One region of the Streptomyces sp. NPDC049541 genome, then DNA from elsewhere that is predicted to be linked to it. Evidence: riboswitches for the same ligand, from Rfam matches in the RefSeq annotation. Region 1 holds a riboswitch; the other holds the start of a gene.

What was found. Region 1 has a riboswitch for glycine ahead of gcvP (aminomethyl-transferring glycine dehydrogenase). Riboswitches for the same ligand answer to the same signal wherever they lie in the genome.
Region 2: another riboswitch for glycine. It lies ahead of gcvT (glycine cleavage system aminomethyltransferase GcvT); the one in region 1 lies ahead of gcvP (aminomethyl-transferring glycine dehydrogenase).

Annotation. Positions count from the first base shown of each region.
Region 1 covers NZ_JBITLY010000002.1:9,579-12,976, reverse strand. The annotation lists gene gcvP (aminomethyl-transferring glycine dehydrogenase) at 1-1,627, opposite strand, end outside; glycine riboswitch at 1,804-1,899, opposite strand; gene ACIBW9_RS07255 (PRC-barrel domain-containing protein) at 2,013-2,390, shown strand; gene ACIBW9_RS07250 (DNA polymerase IV) at 2,521-3,398, opposite strand, start outside.
Region 2 covers NZ_JBITLY010000009.1:327,307-330,704, reverse strand. The annotation lists gene gcvH (glycine cleavage system protein GcvH) at 1-158, opposite strand, end outside; gene gcvT (glycine cleavage system aminomethyltransferase GcvT) at 289-1,407, opposite strand; glycine riboswitch at 1,553-1,651, opposite strand; gene ACIBW9_RS31485 (AAA family ATPase) at 1,841-2,509, shown strand; gene ACIBW9_RS31480 (enhanced serine sensitivity protein SseB) at 2,592-3,386, shown strand.

The DNA of each region.
Region 1 (3,398 bases):
CCTGCTCGGCGGGCGCGAAGGGGTGCAGCTGCCCGAACTCGGGCCAGGTGACCGGCTCCATCTCGGTGGTGGCGTTGAGCTTCATGGTGCAGGAGCCCAGCGGGATCATGCCCCGGTCGAGCGCGTAGTCACGGTCGGCGAGCCGGCGCAGGTAGCGCAGCATCGCGGTCTCGGAGCGGTGCTGCTGGAAGACCGGGTGGGTCAGGTAGTCGTCGGTGCGCAGCAGTCCTGCGGGCAGGGAGTCCTCGGTCGCCGCGTCCAGCGCCTCGATGTCGCCCTCGACCCCGAACGCGGTCCACACGGCGCCCAGTTGGGCCCGCGCGGTGGTCTCGTCGCAGGCGATCGACACATGGTCGGCGTCGACCAGGTGAAGGTTGACTCCGTTCTCCCGCGCGGCGGCCACCACCTCGCCGGCGCGGCCCGGCACCCGCACGGTGAGCGTGTCGAAGTAGGAGCCGTGCACGACCTCGACACCACCGGCCTCAAGGCCCGCGGCGAGGATCGTGGCGTACCGGTGGGTGCGCCGCGCGATCGCCTTGAGCCCCTCCGGCCCGTGGTACACCGCGTACATCCCCGCCATCACGGCGAGCAGCACCTGGGCCGTGCAGATGTTGCTGGTGGCCTTCTCCCGCCGGATGTGCTGCTCACGCGTCTGCAGCGCGAGCCGGTAGGCCTTGTGCCCGTCCGCGTCCACGGACACGCCCACCAGCCGGCCGGGCAGGCTGCGCGCGAACTTCTCGTGCACCGCCATGTAGCCCGCGTGCGGCCCGCCGAAGCCCATCGGCACACCGAAGCGCTGCGTGGTCCCGACCGCGATGTCAGCACCGAGCTCCCCGGGCGACTTCAGCAGCGTCAGCGCCAGCAGATCGGCGGCGACGGTGACGAGCGCACCGAGCTCGTGCGCCTGGTCGATGAGCGGCTTGAGGTCGCGTACGGAACCGGAGGCGCCGGGGTACTGGACGAGCACGCCGTTGATCTCACGCCCGGCGACCTCGGCGGGTATGCCGTCGCTGAGGTCGGCGACCACGACCTCCGCACCGGTCGGCTCGGCACGCGTCTCGATCACGGCGATGGTCTGCGGCAGCACGTCCGCGTCGATCAGGAACAGGCCCTTCTTGTTCCTGCCCATGCGCCGGGACAGCGCCATCGCCTCGGCGGCGGCCGTGCCCTCGTCGAGCAGCGAGGCACCGGAGGTGGGCAGCCCGGTCAGATCGGCGACCATGGTCTGGAAGTTGAGCAGGGCCTCGAGCCGCCCCTGAGAGATCTCGGGCTGGTAGGGCGTGTAGGCCGTGTACCAGGCGGGATTCTCCATCACGTTGCGCAGGATGACGGGCGGGGTGAAGGTCCCGTAGTACCCGAGCCCGATCATGGAGTCGAGCACCTGGTTCCGGTCGGCGAGCGACCGAAGCTCGGCCAGCACCTCGGCCTCGGTACGCGCACCCGGCAGCTCCAGCTCATCCGAGTTCTTGATCACATCGGGCACCGCGGCGGCGGTCAGCTCGTCCAGCGAGCCGTATCCGACCTGCGCGAGCATCTTGGCCCGCGCCTCGTGATCAGGCCCGATGTGGCGCTGCTCGAACGGGATTCCCTGTTCGAGCGCGGAGAGCGGAATGCGATGGGCGGTCATTGCGGAGGCCTCCTGGTCTGACACGACCTTCGAGGGGCACCACGGCACGGGTACCCGGACGGCCTCCCCCTCTGTCATCTCAACCTGAGAGCTTCACCGGAACACCCGAGGGCGCCCGGCTTTCACCGTCGGTGAGAGCGGAAGCCATCGATACCCGCCCTGCTTTCCAGAGTGACCTCGTCCGCGCGGTACGTGAGCCTGAGAGATTCCGGGGAGGATTTGCTCCTTCGGCGCCTCCGATGGTGTCTGGAGGACTCTCCCGCACGGGGTCAGCAGCCGCTGTCAGCCTACCAGCGAGCACACCATCCGATCCTTCGAGTGGCCGTCATCACCAATCTGCTCTTTTGTAGTGCTTACGGATGAGGTGCGACCAAGTGGAGGGCCCGTGCAGACCGACATCGATCCGCGCAACCTGATCGGCCGCAAGGCGTTCGACCGCAACGGCACCAAGCTCGGCACCATCGACGAGGTCTACCTCGACGACGCGACCGGCGTGCCGGAGTGGGCGGCCATACGCACCGGCTTGTTCTCCCGAGACGCCTTCGTCCCCCTGGAACCCAGCGAACTGATCGAGGGCACCCTCCACGTCCCCTTCGACCGTTCCCTCATCAAGGACGCCCCCGACTTCGGCGTCGGCCGCCATCTCTCCCCCGAACAGGAGCTCCAGCTCTACCACCACTACGGGCTGGACGTCCCCGCTTCTTCCCCCTTCCCGGACCACGACTTCGGCAAGCTCGCGGGCACGGAGGACGCGGACGCCTAGACCCGTCGCCTGGATCCATGACCCCGCTCGGGACGGCTGCAAGGCGCACCTCCCGGCAGCGGTTCCAAACGGCAGGCCCTGACCCACTCCCACGGTGCCCGGCCCCCGCGCGGACCAGCGCCCTCCCCGGTCAGGCGCCGACCCCCTGCACGGAGGCCCCGGGTCTCCGCGCCACCAACGGCAACGGATCCGCCGGCTCCAGCTCAGGGTCATCGGTGCGAAACGTCCGCACCCGCCCCGGCTCCGAGTCCGGCGTCTCGAACCGCACGGTCACCCGCCCGAGCCCGCTTCCCTGCACCCACCCATGCCCGAACTCGGCATGCCGCACATCGTGCCCGGCGGGCCACCGCCGTTCGACAGCGACCTTCTGTTCCTCGGCGGGTTCCTCGTCCGCTTCGTCCGCCAAAGGCTCCGCACCGTCCCCCGCTGCCTGCGCGAACAGGTCCTCCTGCGTGTAGTCGGCCAGCCCGCTCACCCCGACCCCCAGCAACCGCACACCCCCCGTCGTGTCCACCGAGTCCAGCAGCCGTGCGGCAGCCTCCCGCACCACCGCCGGATCGTCCGTCGGCCCGCGCAGCGTCTCGGAACGAGTCAGCGTCGAGAAGTCGTAGCGCCGCACCTTCAGGACGATGGTCCGCCCCGAAAGACCCGCACCCCGCAGCCGCCGCACACAGCGGTCGGCCAGCCGCTGCACCTCGAGCCCCACCCTCACCCGGTCGTGGATGTCCACGTCGTACGTGTCCTCGACCGACACCGACTTGGCCTCCCGCTCGGCCACCACGGGCCGGTCGTCCTGCGCCAGCGCCATGGCGTACAACGCGTGTCCATGGGCCTTGCCCAGCAACCGGACGAGCTCGTCCTCACCGGCCTCGGCGATCTCGTCGACCGTGGTGATGCCGGCCCGCCGCAGATGGTCCCCGGTGGCCGGCCCCACCCCGGGCAGCATCCGCACCGACATCGGTCCCAGCTTGGCCCGCTCGGTCCCGGGCTCGACCAGCACCAGCCCGT
Region 2 (3,398 bases), on a different contig from region 1:
GCGGTCACGGCGGAGCCCACCTCGGGAAGCTGGGCGTAGACGACATCGCCGAGCGCGTTGGCCGCGAACTCCGTGATGCCGACCGTCGAGACGCCGTCCTCGGCGGCCGACAGCCACTCGTGCTCCTTGCTGTAACGCAGCTGCTGGGGGTTGCTCATGGCCTGAATTCTCCTGTACGCGGTGGAGTGCTGATGAATGAGGGACTGCGGAAAACGCGTGTGAGCAGCGGAAATGTGGGCGGGGTCGCGTCCGGGGCCGGAGCCCCCCTCGCCCAGTCTCAGCCAGTGTCTACTTCTGCCGCTTGTAGAACGGCAGCGCCACGACCTCGTACGGCTCGTGGCTGCCCCGGATGTCCACGCCGACACCCTCGGTGCCCGGCGCCGCATGCGCCGCGTCGACGTACGCCATCGCGATCGGCTTGCCCAGCGTGGGGGAGGGGGCCCCGGAGGTGACCTCGCCGATCACCTCGCCGCCCGCGACCACGGCGTACCCGGCGCGCGGGACCCGACGGCCCTCGGCGACCAGGCCGACGAGGACGCGCGGCGGGTTCTCCGCAGCCCTGGCGGCCGCCTCCTGGAGCGCCTCGCGCCCCACGAAGTCGCCCTCCTTCTCGAACTTCACCACCCGGCCGAGCCCGGCGTCGAACGGCGTGAGCGAGGTGGACAGTTCATGCCCGTACAGCGGCATGCCCGCCTCCAGGCGCAGGGTGTCCCGGCAGGACAGCCCGCAGGGCACAAGGCCGGCCGGTGCGCCGGCGTCGGTCAGCGCCTGCCACAGCTTCTCGGCGTCCGCGGGGGCGACGAACAGCTCGAAGCCGTCCTCGCCGGTGTAGCCGGTGCGCGCGATGAGGGCGGGGACGCCGGCGACGGTGCCGGGCAGGCCGGCGTAGTACTTCAGACCGTCGAGGTCGGCGTCGGTGAGCGACTTGAGAATGCCCGGGGACTCGGGGCCCTGCACGGCGATCAGCGCGTAGTTGTCCCGGTCGTCGCGCACCTCGGCGTCGAAGCCGGCCGAACGCTCCACCAGGGCGTCCAGCACCACCTGGGCGTTGGAGGCGTTGGCGACGACCATGTACTCGGACTCCGCGAGCCGGTAGACGATCAGGTCGTCGAGGATGCCGCCGTCGGCCCGGCAGATCATGGTGTAGCGGGCGCGGCCGACGCCGACGGAGGCGATGTTGCCGACCAGGGCGAAGTTCAGGAGCTGGGCGGCCTGCGGGCCGGTCACGGTGATCTCGCCCATGTGGGAGAGATCGAAGAGCCCGGCCTTCGTCCGCACGGCGAGGTGCTCGTCGCGCTCGGAGCCGTAGCGCAGGGGCATGTCCCAGCCGGCGAAGTCGGTCATCGTCGCGCCGAGCGAGCGATGCAGGGCATCGAGCGCGGTGTGACGGGGTTCGGTGCTGCTCATCGGACGGTCGTCTCCCAGGCAGAGTGCATGACGGGCGAGGTCGTTCCTCCCCATCTGTCATCGGAACCTGAGAGGTTCGCCATGAAGTCATGGCTTGCACCTTGGGTGGGGCCACCGGATCCGGTGGCCCGCTTTTCAGATGTGCCTCGCCCGCGCGGTAACGGGGCCTGAGAGATTCAAGGGAGGGACTTGCTCCTTCGGCGCCCGGCAGACTCTGCTGCCGGGACTCTCCCGCGCGGATTCAAACGGCCGGTATGCAGTTGCGCGCACATCATTGCACGCGCCCCCTCCTCCTCGGCACCTCTTCTCTGTCCCCTCCTCTTTGTGACTGGGCTGTGGCCGGAACCGAACACAACCGCGAGACGTCCTGCATTACCTTCCCTTTACAAAGAGTGGGGAGAAGCTTTCCTGACCCCCAGGAAGGACGATCACGGTGAACAGGACCACGGTGTACGCCACGACCTCGGCCGTCGCGCTGCCCAAGCAGCCCGCGGCCCCGGCCAAGGATGTGTGCGGTGCCTGCCCGGCACCCGTGGTCCGCGATCTGCGCGACCGCTCGGGGCACAGCCCGCACGCCCTGCTCTTCGGCCCTCGTGACCTGGTGGTGGTCACCGGCCTGCCCGGCAGCGGCAAGTCCACGCTGATGGAGCGCGCGGTCCGCGGCATCCGCATCGACTCCCAGGACGCCCGCGACCGCTGGGAGGCCCGCACGCCCCGCTTCCTGCCCTACGCGCTCTACCGGCCCCTCGTCCGCCTCGCCCACTACGCCGGACTGCGCCGCGCCCTGCGCAGCGGCGAAGGGGTCGTCGTGCACGACTGCGGTACGCAGGCCTGGGTGCGCGGCTGGCTGGCCCGAGAGGCCCGGCGCCGCGGCGGCACCCTGCATCTGCTGCTGCTCGACGTCACGCCCGGCACGGCCCTGGAGGGCCAGCGCGAGCGTGGCCGCGGTGTCTCGCGCTACGCCTTCCTGCGCCACCGCACGGCGGCGGCCCGGCTGATCCGCGCGGTCGAGCGGGGCGACCTGCCCGAGGGCGTCGGCTCGGCGGTGCTGCTGGACCGGGACGCGGCGGACGTGCTGCGCAGGATCGGTTTCACGGGGTGACGCACGACCCAACCCCTTTGTCCCTCCCAGCCGCTAGCCTTTCCAGCCACAGCAGTGGTTCTCAGCAGGCGGTCGGACACAGATGGACTTCGCAGCGGATCTTCCCGCGGACTTTCCCTTGCAGGCGCACCCCCATCCGCACGGCGGATGGCCCGGCAACGAGCTGGAGGAGGTGCTGTCGGCCTCCCTCGGCATACCCTCGGCGGGCGGCCGGATCATCGAGGTGCTCGGCCGCAGCTTCGTCTGGGTACCGCTGCCGAACGGCGGCGACCTGAACAGCGGCCCCGTCGACCTGCCCACGCTGGAGATCGAGGGCCAGGCCTATGTGCCGGTCTTCAGCTCCGAGGAGCAGTTCCGGCAGGTGGTCGGCTCCCACATGGCGTACACGATCGCCCCGGCCGTCGAGTTCGCCCGCGGACTGCCGCCGCAGGTCGGCCTCGCCGTGAACCCGGACGGCGTGGTCGGCATCCCGCTCCCGCCGCCCGCCGTGGCCGAACTCTGCCGCGTGGGCCGCACCCCGCTGGACGGCCCCGCCTCCGGTGGCCGCGTCAAGCTCTTCGAGCCGGACTGGCAGGACGACCCGATCGACTTCCTCGCCGCGGCCTCCGCCGAGTTCGCCGGGACCGGCGTCGTCGTCACCGCCCGCCGCTGCCTCGCCGCCATCGAGACGTCGGACCCGGTGATGTTCGTGGGCGTCGAGCTCTCCCAGCGGGAGGGTGACATCAGAGCCCTGCCCCTGGAGGCCCTGAGCCGGGCCATCACCAGAACCCCCACCCCGTGGCCCGTCAACCTGGTCCTCCTGGACGTGACGGACGACCCGGTGGCGACCTGGATGCGCGAACGGGTACGCCCTTTCTATACGAGGGATCACCTGTAGAACGCCGCGAGG